DNA from 3 places in the Georgenia phoenicis genome. Region 2 is predicted to be linked to each of the others. Evidence: riboswitches for the same ligand, from Rfam matches in the RefSeq annotation. Region 2 holds a riboswitch; each other region holds the start of a gene.
What was found. A riboswitch is a leader RNA that binds a small molecule or an ion and turns the genes downstream of it on or off. The one in region 2 is predicted to bind cyclic di-AMP.
Positions count from the first base shown of each region.

Region 1: another riboswitch for cyclic di-AMP. It lies ahead of AA0005_RS16975 (C40 family peptidase); the one in region 2 lies ahead of AA0005_RS13175 (C40 family peptidase).
Region 3: another riboswitch for cyclic di-AMP. It lies ahead of AA0005_RS17320 (C40 family peptidase); the one in region 2 lies ahead of AA0005_RS13175 (C40 family peptidase).

Region 1 is NZ_CP154855.1:3,595,836-3,600,282, reverse strand. Features, by position in the region: gene AA0005_RS16985 (cytochrome c biogenesis protein ResB) at 1-1,296, opposite strand, end outside; gene AA0005_RS16980 (four-helix bundle copper-binding protein) at 1,481-1,882, opposite strand; cyclic di-AMP (ydaO/yuaA leader) riboswitch at 2,099-2,273, shown strand; gene AA0005_RS16975 (C40 family peptidase) at 2,418-3,119, shown strand; gene AA0005_RS16970 (hypothetical protein) at 3,371-3,790, shown strand; gene AA0005_RS16965 (class E sortase) at 3,913-4,447, shown strand, end outside.
Region 2 is NZ_CP154855.1:2,766,488-2,770,934, forward strand. Features, by position in the region: gene AA0005_RS13160 (heavy-metal-associated domain-containing protein) at 1-124, opposite strand, end outside; gene AA0005_RS13165 (TlpA family protein disulfide reductase) at 440-1,045, shown strand; gene AA0005_RS13170 (cytochrome c biogenesis CcdA family protein) at 1,049-1,834, shown strand; gene AA0005_RS13175 (C40 family peptidase) at 1,882-2,580, opposite strand; cyclic di-AMP (ydaO/yuaA leader) riboswitch at 2,725-2,899, opposite strand; gene AA0005_RS13180 (four-helix bundle copper-binding protein) at 3,104-3,505, shown strand; gene AA0005_RS13185 (cytochrome c biogenesis protein ResB) at 3,693-4,447, shown strand, end outside.
Region 3 is NZ_CP154855.1:3,661,325-3,665,771, reverse strand. Features, by position in the region: gene AA0005_RS17330 (ABC transporter substrate-binding protein) at 1-622, opposite strand, end outside; gene AA0005_RS17325 (iron dependent repressor, metal binding and dimerization domain protein) at 926-1,612, shown strand; cyclic di-AMP (ydaO/yuaA leader) riboswitch at 1,764-1,944, shown strand; gene AA0005_RS17320 (C40 family peptidase) at 1,947-2,789, shown strand; gene AA0005_RS17315 (universal stress protein) at 2,920-3,849, shown strand; gene ddaH (dimethylargininase) at 3,934-4,447, shown strand, end outside.

The DNA.
Region 1 (4,447 bases), 830 kb from region 2:
GGGCAGGGACTCGAAGGAGATGGTGCCCAGCCCGTCGGGGAGCTCGACCTCCTCACCGGGTGCGATGAGGATCTTGACCTCTTCGGCGCCGTCCATCACCTGGGTCATGTTGTCGGTGTCGAGCTGGTAGACGTTCTGCGGGATGCCCTGGTCCAGGCCGAGGTCACCGGTGTAGACCTCCAGGACGATGAGCGGTGCGTTGGGTTGGGGGTGCACCGAGCGCAGCCCGTCCTCTTCGGCGATGGCGGTGGGCAGCAGGTAGCCGGTGAAGCCGAGCTGGTCCAGGCCGGGGGAGACGTCGGGGACCTTGACCACACCGCGGGAGGTGTAGAAGTCGTCCTCGGGCAGGAAGGGCACGGGTTGGGAGAAGGCGACCTGACCCCGGGCGTCGCGGACGGTGAGGTGGGGGGCGAAGCCGTTGCCGGCGAGGTAGATGTTCGCACCGGCCGCGGTGATCGGGTAGTTCACCCGGATGGTGTCCTCATAGCGCCGCCCGTCCGGTTCGGTGACCACGACCCGGGCGGCGAAGTCACGGGCCTGCGCGTCGACGGTGAACCGGGAGGTCAGCTCGATCAGGCCGAAGGTGAAGGGGGCGAGGTCGTCGCCCGTGACCAGCGTCCCGGGGGTGAAGGTGTCGTAGTCGACGAGGGAGTTGGCGAAGGTGCGCCCTTCGACGACGACGGCCTGTCCGCGGTAGGCGATCATCTGCGCGGCGCCGAGCGCGACGAGCACCCCGACGAGGGACAGGTGGAAGACGATGTTGCCGCTCTCGCGCAGGTAGCCGCGTTCGGCGCTGATGCCCTCGGGGGTGACGGCGACCCGGAAGCGGCGACCCAGGGCACGGCGCACCGCGCGGGTGACGTCCTCGGGGGTGGCGGTGGTGGTGTGGCTGTCGCGCACGGGGAAGCGGGTCAGGCGGCGCGGGACACGGGAGGGTGCCGCGCGCAGCGCGGTGAGGTGTGCCTTGGTGCGCGGCAGGATGCAGCCGATGAGGGAGATGAACAGCAGCAGGTAGATCGCGGCGAACCACGGTGCGGCGTAAATGTCGAGCAGGCCCGCGCGCTCGAGCCAGGTGGCCAGCTCGGGCCGGTCGGCGCGCAGGGTGGCCACGCCGGCGGGGTCCTGGGGGATCTGCGGGATGAACGCGCCGGGCAGGGCGGCCAGCGCGAGCAGCATGAGCAGCAGCAGCGCCACCCGCATCGAGGTGAGCTGGCGCCACGCCCAGCGCAGCCAGCCGCGCACACCGATCCCGGCGGGGGCCGGTGGCTGGGGCGCCGTGCCCTGTGCCTCGTCCATGGTCCGCAGACCGGCGGGACGGCAGACCATCACACCGCCCTCACGGGACCATTGACTGGGGACATGCGCACACCCAGGGACGCTAACCCACAGCCCGGAAAGGCCGGGAATGCCGGTTAAGGTTCGGTTAAGACGCGCCGGTTGCTGCGTGGCGATGCGCGCCGGCTGGCCGCGGGGCGGGTCCTCAGCCGATGGCGGCGAGGAGCTCGTTGCAGGCCTGCTCGCAGGCCCGGCAGGCCTCGGCGCAGATCCGGCAGTGCTCGTGGTGGCCGGCATGGGCCGCGCACTCATCCCCGCAGGAGCGGCAGGCCTGGATGCAGGCCTGGAGCATGGCGCGGGTGAGGTTGGCGTCGTAGCCGGTGTGCCGGGACAGCACGCGTGCGGTGGTGTCGCAGATGTCGGCGCAGTCCAGGTTGGTGCGGATGCACTTGCGCAGCTCGTCGACCATGTCCTCGCTCAGACAGGCATCGGCGCAGGCGGTACAGGCCTGAGAGCAGGCCACCACGGTGTCCACCACCCTGGCGAGCAGGTCCCGGTCGAGGTTGATCTCGGCCGGGTAGGTGTTCATCATCTCGGCGGTTCTCATTGTCGTGCTCCTTCGTCAGTCGCTATCCCCGCGGACAGTCATGACGGGTGCGGGCTTACGACGCTAGGGGGGTCGCCGTGGGCCTGCAGCCGCAGGAACGGGTGATGACGATGAAGGTTTGATGAAGTCTTCCCGTCGAGCCGTTATCGAATCGTGATTCTGGGCCTGGGCGTGTGTAGCGTCGCTCTTGCTTCTCGTCCCCCTTCACGGGAAGCCCGCGTGCGGACGCCGAGCCCTGCCACCGCACCGTGGTCCTCGATCGTCCGTGGCAGGGACGGGGAACCCGATGTGGGCCTGCGTGCAGGTCCTTGGGGTGAAGCTCGATGCCTGAGCCGGGTGTGCTCCTACCCGAACCCGACAGCTGACCTCGTAGGCGCTTTGGAGAGGTTTACCCGTGACATCTAGCCCCACCCGTGGACGGCACCGCGCCGAGGGCCGTCCCGTCACCGTTTTCTCATCGCTGGGTCCGTGCCTGACGGGCCCGGCCGCGCGCCGCGCCGCGCTCGCCGCGGCCTCCTCCGGCCTGGTGCTGACCATGGCCACCACCACCGCCTCCGCGATGGAGCCGGTCCACCCCGACCCCCCAGTGGTCGACACCCAGGCAGCGGCGACCACCCAGGCCAGCGGCACCGAGGCGGCGGAGGTCACCCACACCGTCGCCGCCGGGGACACCGTGTGGAAGCTGGCGCAGCGCTACGACAGCACCATCTCGGCGATCATCGCGGCCAACGGCCTGAACGCGCAGGCGCTGATCCGGGTCGGTGAGGTGCTGACGATCCCGCAGGGGCAGGCGGCCGCATCGACCACGACGACGACCACGGCGGCGGCGGCGACCGGCATCGAGCGGGAGACCACCTCGGCGTCACGCTCGGCGACCCGCAGTGAGGCCCCGCCGGCCAACACGTCGGGCAACGCGGTGCTGGACATCGCCTACCGGTACATCGGCACCCCCTACGTGTGGGGCGGTGCGACCCCGGCGGGCTTCGACTGCTCGGGCTTCACCCAGTACGTCTACGCCCAGGCAGGCATCTCCATCCCGCGGTCCTCCGCGGCGCAGCGCAACGCGGGCACGCAGGTCTCCGCCTCGCAGGCCCAGCCCGGTGACCTGGTGTGGTGGCCCGGGCACGTGGGGATCTACGTGGGCGATGGACAGTACATCGCGGCCTTCAGCCCGGGTAACCCGCTGTCGGTACGCGACATCTACAAGCCCAACCCCACGTTCATCCGCGTGGGCTGAGCACGGCGCCACGAGTGGTGGTCCGCAGCCGGCACTGGCTGCGGACCACCACTCGTTTCTCCGCACCGGGCCCGACACATTCACCGTGCCGACAGTTCCCCGCCCCGAAGGCATCGTCTGGCTGACGGCTCTCGGCGCGGAAGCGGGAGAGGACGCTGACCTCCATCGGGAGCACCAGCGCCTGCGCACTACATCGATCCTTAATCGTCTCTCTACCGAAACCCTCCACCAGGTGGAGGACGCTTTGGGCCATGACGGCCGTCCCACACTCGACAGCAATCGACGCCACGTCGGCGCCACAACTTGACGTGGCAGGTGGGAAGCCCCGCAGGACGGTATGGACGGTCATCACCGGGACGGTCGGTGGCGTGGTCGGGCTGGCACCCCACCTCCTGCACCACGCGGGTCCTCTCGTGGGCACCGCCCTAGTGGCCGGTGCGGGCGGTACGGCCCTCTTCGGGGTCCTCGGGCTGGTCGCGTCGGTGCCGATGCTCGTCAAGCTCAAGCGTCGCTTCGCCAGCTGGTGGGCGCCTGCGATCGCGCTGGCGGTGTTCGGGGGCATGTTCGCACTGTCCTCGTTCGTCATCGGCCCCCAGATCAGTGCGTCGTTCGAGTCGGCGACGCCCGAGGTCACCGACTCCGTTGATCACGACGTTCACCACGAACCGTGAGGACGGGCAGCCCGGAGCCTGCCGTCGCTCCGGCTCGTGAGCTGTCCGACGACGCCGCACCAGGTGGCCCCTCTGCCTCAGCGCCGACCGGATCGGGCCCGGGGCGGAGGCCGTCCATCGGCATGCGCGCCATCGGTGTCGCCGGAGAGGTGATGCTGACGCTCGGGGTCCTGGCCGCCCTGTTCGTCGTGTGGCAGCTGTGGTGGACAGACGTCGTCGCCGGGCGGCAGCAGGAGGCGACGGTCGAGCAGTTTCGGACCAGCATCGGCGGCGCACCAGGGCGTGAGACACAATCCGACCTTTCCGTCGCGCCGGAGAACCCGACGCTGAGCGATCAGCCTCCACCGGCCGTGACGCCACCCGGTCCGACGGACGTCTTCGGCATCGTCTACGTGCCGAGGTGGGGCCAGGACTACGCGGTTCCCCTCGCCGAAGGGGTCGACGTGACCACCGTCTTGAACGACGGCAACATCGGGCACTACCCACAGACCGCGATGCCCGGCGGGGTCGGCAACTTCGCCACCGCTGCACACCGGCAGAGCTTCGGCGCTCCCTACCGCCACGTCGAGGAGCTCCGACCCGGGGACACCATCGTCGTGGAGACCGCAGAGGGTTGGTTCGTCTACCGCGTCACCGAGGACTACATCGTGACCCCGG
Region 2 (4,447 bases):
CTCCACCGGCGACCAGGTCGACCTCGACGTTCTGGACGCCGGCGATCTTGCCGACCTCCTCGGCCACGGAGCCGACGCAATGGCCGCAAGTCATGCCGGTAACGCTGAAGGTACTGGTAGCCATGAGGGCCTCCCCTTGATCGGTGGTGCGTGCCAGGACGGCACCATCTTTTTATACCCCCTGGGGGTACGCTGGACAAGTGGCCGGGTTATGGTGCTGGCACGGCAAGCGTGCTCCGAAAACGCGTGGATCCTCGCGGTTCCCGAAGGGGTCGCCGCACCGGCGGCACCGCCTGGTGAACGGTGAAGATTCGGTTAAGAACCGGCCCGGTCGCCCCCCGGTTGGGGAACTTCCCACCAAAGCGGCGACGATGGTCGCCGGACCAGTGCAGCGATCAGTGAGCCCCGGGCGGGGTTTCGGTTGGGAAAGGTGACAAGCGTGAGACCCTCCAGGCGTCGGGCACCCCTCAGGCGCGTGCTCACGGCGGCCGCCCTGGCCACCGTCGTGGCCTTGAGCGGCTGTGCCGCCACCGCCCAGACCGACGCGGGACAAGACTCCGGCGCCGGCTACATCGCCGGAGACGGGTCCCTGGCGACCTGGGAGCCGCAGCAGCGCGACGGCGCCATCGAGCTCATCGGTCAGACCTACGACAGCGAGGAGGTCGACCTGAGCCAGTGGCGCGGGGAGGTGGTGGTGGTCAACTTCTGGTATGCCGCCTGCCCGCCGTGCCGCGCCGAGGCCGGGGACCTGGGGGCCATCTACGAGGACTACACCCCCCAGGGGGTGCAGCTGCTCGGGGTCAACCCCCGCGACGACGCGGCCACCGCCCAGGCCTTCGAGCGCACCTTCCAGGTCCCCTACCCCTCCATCCACGACCAAGGGGCCGCGGCCGTGGCCGCCTTCCAAGGACTCGTGCCACTCCAGGCCATGCCCACCACCGTGGTCCTGGACCGCCAGGGCCGGGTCGCGGCCCGCATCATGGGCCAGATCGACCCCACCATGCTGCGCGGCCTCATCGACGACACCCTCGCCGAGACGGCCTGAGCGATGGACCAGCTCGGCTCCTTCTTCGCCGGCACCGTGCTCACCGGCCCCATGCTCGCCGCGCTCCCCGTGGCCGCGATCGCCGGATTTATCTCCTTCGCCTCCCCGTGCGTGTTGCCCCTGCTGCCTGGGTACGTCGGCTACCTCAGCGGCATGGCCGGGGCCACCACCCCCGGCGCCCGCCTGCCTGGCGGGCAGCAGACCAAGGTCCGTGACGGGCGGCTCCTGGCCGGGGTACTGCTCTTCGTCGCCGGCTTCACCGCCGTGTTCGTCCTGCTCGGCGTCGTCTTCGCCTGGCTGGGGATCCTGCTCGCGCCCTGGCTCGACCTCACCACCCGCATCTTCGGCGCGCTGGTCGTGCTCATGGGCCTGGCCTTCATGGGCTACGTCCCATTCATGCAACGCGACCGCCGCCTGCACCTGACCCCCCGGCAGGGCCTGTGGGGAGCGCCGCTCCTCGGTGTCGTGTTCGGGCTGGGCTGGGCGCCCTGCATGGGCCCCACCCTGGCCGCGGTCCTCAGCCTCGCCTTCAGCGAGGCCGATCCCGCCCGCGGCGGGGTCCTCGTGTTCGCCTACAGCCTCGGCCTCGGTGTCCCGTTCGTCGCCGGGGCGATGCTGCTGTCCCGCTCGACCCGCGCACTGGGTTTCCTGCGCCGCCACCGCCGCGCGTTCCAACGCCTCGGCGGCGGGCTGCTCGTCCTGCTCGGACTCGCGATGGTCACCGGGCTGTGGATCTGGGTGTCGGGCTACCTGCAGGGCCTCGTCGCCAACTTCCAGACCCTCGTCTGACCCGGGCCGGTGGTGGCCCGCAGCCAGCTGCGGGCCACCACCGCTGCTCAGCCCACCCGGATGAACGTCGGGTTGGCCTTGTAGATGTCACGCACCGACAGCGGGTTACCCGGGCTGAAGGCCGCGATGTACTGCCCCTCACCCACGTAGATCCCCACGTGCCCGGGCCACCACACCAGGTCACCGGGCTGGGCCTGGGAGGCGGAGACCTGCGTGCCCGCGTTGCGCTGCGCCGCGGAGGACCGCGGGATGGAGATGCCCGCCTGGGCGTAGACGTACTGGGTGAACCCCGAGCAGTCAAAGCCCGCCGGGGTCGACCCGCCCCACACGTAAGGGGTGCCGACGTACCGGTAGGCGATGTCAAGGACAGCATTGCCCGACGTGTTGGCCGGCGGGGCCTCGCTGCGGGAAGCCGAGCGCGAGGCCGAAGCAGCCTCCCGCTCAGTGACCGCCGTCGACGTCGTCGCCGACACGCTCGCCTGCCCCTGGGGGATCGTCAGCACCTCACCGACACGGATCAGCGCCTGCGCGTTCAGACCGTTGGCGGTGACGATCGCCGAGATCGTACTGTCGTAGCGCTGCGCCAGCTTCCACACGGTGTCACCGGAGACGACGGTGTGGGTGACCTCCGCGGTCTCGGTACCACTGGCCTGCGCACTCGCCGTCGGGGTATCGCTGGCCTGGGTGCCGACCACCGGCGGGTCGGGGTGGACCGGCTCCATCGCAGAGGCGGTGGTCGTGGCCATGGTCAGCACCAAACCGGAGGAAGCCGCGGCAAGCGCGGCACGACGCGCGGCCGGACCCGTCAAGCACGGACCCAGTGATGAGAAAACGGTAACGGGACGGCCCTCGGCACGGTGCCGACCACGGGTGTGGCTAGATGTCACGGGTAAACCTCTCCAGGGCGCCTACGAGGTCAGCTGTCGGGTTCGGGTAGGAGCACACCCGGCTCAGGCATCGAGCTTCACCCCAAGGACCTGCACGCAGGCCCACATCGGGTTCCCCGTCCCTGCCACGGACGATCGAGGACCACAGTGCGGTGGCAGGGCTCGGCGTCCGCACGTGAGCTTCTGCGATGAAGGGGGCAAGAAGCAGAAGCGACGCTACACACGCCAACCCCAGGATCACGGTTCGATAACGGCCCTACGGGAAGAGTTCATCAAACCTTCATCAACATCACGACTCCTGCCCAGGCACCCCCCGGGCACCCCGCGTAACGTCGCAAGCCCGCACCGACACGGGGCAAGCAATCAGAGATGGAGGAAGACAATGAGAACCGCGGAGATGATCACCACCCACCCCGGCGAGATCGGCCTCGACGTCGACCCGCTCGCGCGGGCGATCGAGGCCCTGGTGGCGTGTTCCCAGGCCTGTACCGCCTGCGCGGACGCCTGCCTCAGCGAGGACATGGTCGACCAGCTGCGCAAGTGCATCCGGACCAACCTCGACTGCGCCGATATCTGCGACACCACAGCCCGCGTGCTGTCCCGGCACACCGGCTATGACGCCAACCTCACCCGCGCCCTGCTCCAGGCCTGCATCCAGGCATGTCGCTCCTGCGGGGATGAGTGCGCTGCCCATGCCGGCCACCATGAGCACTGCCGCATCTGCGCCGAGGCCTGCCGTGCCTGCGAGCAGGCCTGCACCGAGCTCCTCGCCACCATCGGCTGACGACGCCCGCACCACAGCCCCGACCGTCGCGTCGCCACACCGAAACCGACGCATCTTAATCAAACCTTAACCGGCATTCCCGGTCTTTCAGGACGGTGGGTTAGCGTCCCCGTGTGTGCACGGGTCCCCGGTCGTCGGCTTACGTGAGGACTGTGTGATGGTCTACCGTCCCGCCGGTCTACGGACGATGGATGAGGCACCGGGCACTCCGTCCCAGCCCCCGGCTCCCGGCGGAATCGGTGTGCGCGGCTGGCTGCGCTGGGCCTGGCGCCAGCTCACCTCGATGCGGGTGGCGCTGCTGCTGCTCATGCTGCTCGCCCTGGCCGCGCTGCCCGGGGCGTTCATCCCGCAGATCCCGCAGGATCCCGCCGGCGTGGCCACCCTGCGCGCCGACCGGCCCCAGCTCGCCACCTGGCTCGAGCGCCTTGGCCTGCTCGACATCTACGCCGCGCCCTGGTTCGCCGCGATCTACCTGCTGCTGTTCATCTCCCTCATCGGCTGCATCCTGCCGCGCACCAAGGCCCACATCACCGCGCTGCGCGCGGCACCCTCCCGTGTCCCGCGCCGCCTGACCCGCTTCCCGGTCCGTGACACGCACATGACGACGGCGTCCCCCGAGGAGGTGACCGGGGCGGTCCGCTCGGCGCTGGGCCGCCGCTTCCGGGTGGCCGTGACCGCGGAAGGGATCAGCGCCGAACGTGGCTACCTGCGCGAGACCGGCAACATCGTCTTCCACCTGTCCCTGATCGGGGTGCTCGTCGCCCTGGGTGCCGCGCAGCTGGTCGCCTACCGCGGGCAGGCCGTCGTCGTCGAGGGTCGCACCTTCGCCAACGCCCTGGTCGACTACGACACCTTCACCCCCGGGACACTGGTCACGGGCGACGACCTCGAGCCCTTCACCTTCTCCCTGACCGAGCTCACCTCCCGGTTCACCGTCGACGC
Region 3 (4,447 bases), 890 kb from region 2:
AGTCGTCGTTGCGCTCGATGGTGAGGTAGTCGCCCTGCGCCCACTCGACGAAACGGTAGGGGCCGGTGCCGTTGTCCGAGGTGTTCTCGGTGTCCCCCTCCTTGACGATGGTGACGGCCGCGAGGTTGAAGAGCAGTGACCGCGAGGGCTGGGAGAGCACGACCTCGAGGGTCTGCTCGTCGACGGCGGTGATCTGGTCCATGACGGCGAGGTCCGACTTGCGGGCGGCGACCGACTCCTCGGAGATGATCTCGCTCAGCGACCACACCGCGTCGTCGGCCGTGAAGGGCGTGCCGTCGTGGAAGGTGACGCCCTCGCGCAGGTCGAAGGTGTAGGTGAGGCCGTCCTCGCTGACGTCCCAGCTCTCCGCGAGCGTCGGGACGATCTCGCCGTCGACGTCGATGGCGGTGAGCCCCTCGTAGACGTTGCGGGTCATCGTCTGCGAGACGCCGGAGCTGCCGCCCACGTTGCGCTCGAGGCTGGTCGGCTCGTTGGTCGAGCCGATGACGATCTCCTCCTCGGCCGCGGTGGCGCCACCGGTGTCCTCACCTCCCGAGCACGCGGACAGTCCGAGGGCCGCGACAGCGGTGAGCGCGAGGACTCGCGTCAGGGTCTTATCCATGGAGGACCTTTCGTCGTGGCCCGGATCGGCGTGTGTCACCGGCCACGGCCGGACTCACGTCGCCGACGCTCCGGGCCGAGGGGTGGTTCGGCTCAGGAGCAGGACGGACAACACACGAGGGACGCGCGGCACGCCGCGGAGGCGGGGGCGACGTCGGTCATGGTCCTCCCATCGTCCCACAGGGCCGCGCGACTGAGACTGTGCCGATCAGCACGCGGACGAGGGACGGCTCCGGGATCGCCCACGCCGGTCAGTGGCTCGGCCTATCCTCGGGGGCAGGAGCGAGGAGATGGGCAGCAACGCATGAGTGACCTGATCGACACCACCGAGATGTACCTCAAGACGGTCTACGAGCTGGAGGAGGAGGGCGTGGTGCCCATGCGGGCGCGCATCGCCGAGCGCCTCGGCCACTCCGGACCGACGGTGTCGCAGACGGTGGCCCGCATGGAGCGCGACGGGCTGCTCCACCTCGAGGAGGCCCGGCGCATCCGCCTGTCCGACCTCGGCCACGAGCGCGCCACCCAGGTCATGCGCAAGCACCGCCTCGCCGAGCGGCTGCTCACCGACGTCATCGGGCTGGACTGGGAGTACGTCCACGAGGAGGCGTGCCGCTGGGAGCACGTGATGAGCGAGCAGGTCGAGCACCGGCTCGTCGCCCTGCTCGACCACCCGCACCACGACCCCTACGGCAACCCCATCCCCGGGCTCGCCCAGCTCGGCGAGCACGGCCTGGCACCCGTCGACCCGCCGCTGCAGGCCCTCGCCGCTACCGTCGGCCCCGCGAGCGTGGACGTCGTGCTGCGCCGCATCGGGGAGCCCCTCCAGGTGGACGTCGAGCTGCTCTCCCGCTTCTCCGAGGCCGGGGTGCGCCCCGGGGCGCGGCTGAGCGTCCAGCGCGGCGCCGGCTTCGTCTCCCTGCAGGCCGAGGGCTCCGAGCTCGTCCTCGACGTCGCCGAGGACGTCACGCGCCACCTCTTCGTCGACGCTTGAGAAGCCCGGAATCATGCGGTTCTGACCGCCCCACAGGTGTGTCCCGGGCCATGTGACACACATCGTCGTAACCGGAACGTGACAATTGGTGAGGCGCTCGGGTAGTGTCCCACTCGCTGCTCACGCCCTCCAGTGAGAAGCCCATGGACGGAGCCCAACCCTGCCGCCGCCCGTGGTCCCTTGAGAACGACCGTCGGCAGGGGCGGGGGAACCAGGTAGTGGCGGTCGGCTCCGGTCGGCCCCTAGGGGTGAAGCCCGTCCGCAAGGACGGGCCGGGTGATCTCCCACCCGAACCCGACAGCTCACCTCGTCGGCAACACAGGAGAGGCTCTTCGTGACCGTCACCACGCCCGGGGCGCGCCACCGCGCAGCGTGCCGCCCCACCACCCCCCTGACCGCACTCGGTCAGGCCGTCGCCGGCCCCGCCGCTCGCCGTGGCATGCTCGTCGCCGCGTCCTCGGGTCTGGCCCTGACCATGGCCGCCAGCAGCGCCGTCGCCGCGCCGGAGGGCTCCTCCCTCCCGCAGGTCGACGTCTCCGCGCTGTCGAGCCAGGCGCGCACCGCGCTCACGGTCAGCCCGACCGTGTCCGTGCCCGCCCACGTCGACTTCGCCGTCGCCGACCTCGCCGTCGACGCGACCCCGCCGAAGACGACGGTCACCGAGGACAGCGACCCGATCGCCGAGCACATCGCCGAGGAGGCTGCCGCGCAGGAGGCTGCTGCCGCCGCCGAGGCGCAGGCCCTGGCCGCCGCGCGCACCACCGAGACCGCCTCCCGCAGCGGCGCGCCCGCCGCCGTCGCCGGCGAGACCGCCGTCGCCCCCGCGCCGGCCGCCTCCGGCAACGCCATCGTCGACATCGCCTTCCGCTACGTCGGCACCCCCTACGTCTGGGGCGGCGCCAGCCCGGCCGGCTTCGACTGCTCCGGCTTCACCTGGTACGTCTTCCAGCAGGCGGGCATCAGCATCCCGCGCAGCTCGAGCGCCCAGGCCGGCGCCGGCACCGTCGTGTCCGCCGCCGAGGCGCAGGCCGGTGACCTCGTGTGGTGGCCCGGTCACGTCGGCATCTACCTGGGCGACGGCCAGCACATCGCGGCCCGCAACCCCTCCAAGCCCCTGCAGGCCGGTCCGATCTCGGACGTCGGCCGTGGCACCCCCACCTTCATCCGGGTGGGCTGAGCCCAGCAACGCTCGTCGGACGGGCCCGCACCGAGTCGGTGCGGGCCCGTCCGCGTCCCGCCCCGAAGTGCCGCCACGCCGCGCGCGAGGGAGCACAATGGGGGCAACGGCTCCCGACCTGGAGGGTGACATGCCCCGCGAGAACGTCGTCATCGTCGGTGTGGACGGCTCGGAGACGAGCACGGCCGCGCTCGACTGGGCAGCGGCCGAGGCGCGCCGCCTCGGCTGGCGCCTGCACGTCGTGTGCGCCTACGCGGTTCCCGCCTTCACGGTCGCCTCGCTCGACGGCGGCTTCGCGGCCGTCGACGACTCCGCCATCCAGGCAGGTGCGCAGGCCGTCCTCGACGAGGCCGTCCTGCGGGTGGGCGAGGACATCGAGGTCACCTCCGCCCTCGAGCTCGGGGACCCGACCGGTGTGCTCGTCGAGCTCTCCCGCCAGGCCGGGCTCGCCGTCGTCGGCACCCGCGGCGGCGGCGGCTTCGCCGACCGCCTCCTCGGCAACGTCTCCTCCTCCCTGCCCGCCCACGCCCACTGCCCCACCGTCGTCGTGCCCCGCACCCCGGAGGGCCAGCCCGGCTTCACCCCCGTGCGCCGCATGGTCGTCGGGGTGGACGGCTCCGAGTCGGCCACCATCGCGCTGCGCCGCGCGGTGGACGAGGCCGTGCTGTGGGACGCCCACCTCACCGCCGTCGCCGCCGTCCCGATCGGTGGCGGCTCCGGCTCCCTCGCCTGGCTGCCCGCCGCCGTCGACCGCGACGACGTCCTCGCCGACGTCAAGGTCGGTCTCAACGTCGCCGTCGAGCGGGCCGTGGAGGGGCGCGAGGTGCGCATCAGCCAGCACGCCCTCGACGGGAATGCCGCCGCCCTCCTCGCCGAGTTCTCGACGGCGGTCGACCTCGTCGTCGTCGGCTCCCGCGGCCGCGGCGGCTTCGCGGGCCTGCTCATGGGCTCGACCAGCCAGGCCGTGCTCCACCACGCCGTCTGCCCCGTCATGGTCGTCCCCGCCCGCTCCGTGCGCGAGGAGGCGAGCCCCACCGACGTCCCGTGGCGCCGCCGCTGACGTGTCGAGGCTCACGCGCCCACGTCCGCCGCTGCGCCCGGGTGTGCCTAGGCTCTAGGCACACCCGAGACGAAAGGGGCTGCCGTGCGGCCAACCCGCCACGCGACGCCTCGGCACTTCCTCATGTGCCGGCCGACGTACTTCACCGTGAGCTACGAGATCAACCCGTGGATGCACCCCACCGTGCCGACCGACACGGACCTGGCGGTCGCGCAGTGGCAGGAGCTCCACGACACCTATGTCCGGCTCGGCCACCGCATCGAGCTCATCGACCCGATCGAGGGACTGCCGGACATGGTCTACGCCGCCAACGGCGGCCTCGTGAGCGACGGCGTCATGTACACCGCGAAGTTCACCTACCCCCAGCGCATGCCCGAGGGGCCCGCCTACGCGCAGTGGTTCGCCGACCGGGGCTACCGCGTGCACGAGGCCACCGAGACCAACGAGGGTGAGGGCGACATCCTCACCGTGGGGAACTACGTGCTCGCCGGCACCGGCTTCCGCACCTCCACCGCCTCGCACACCGAGCTGCAGGAGGTCATCGGCAAGCCGGTCATCACCCTCCAGCTCGTCGACCCGCGGTTCTACCACCTCGACA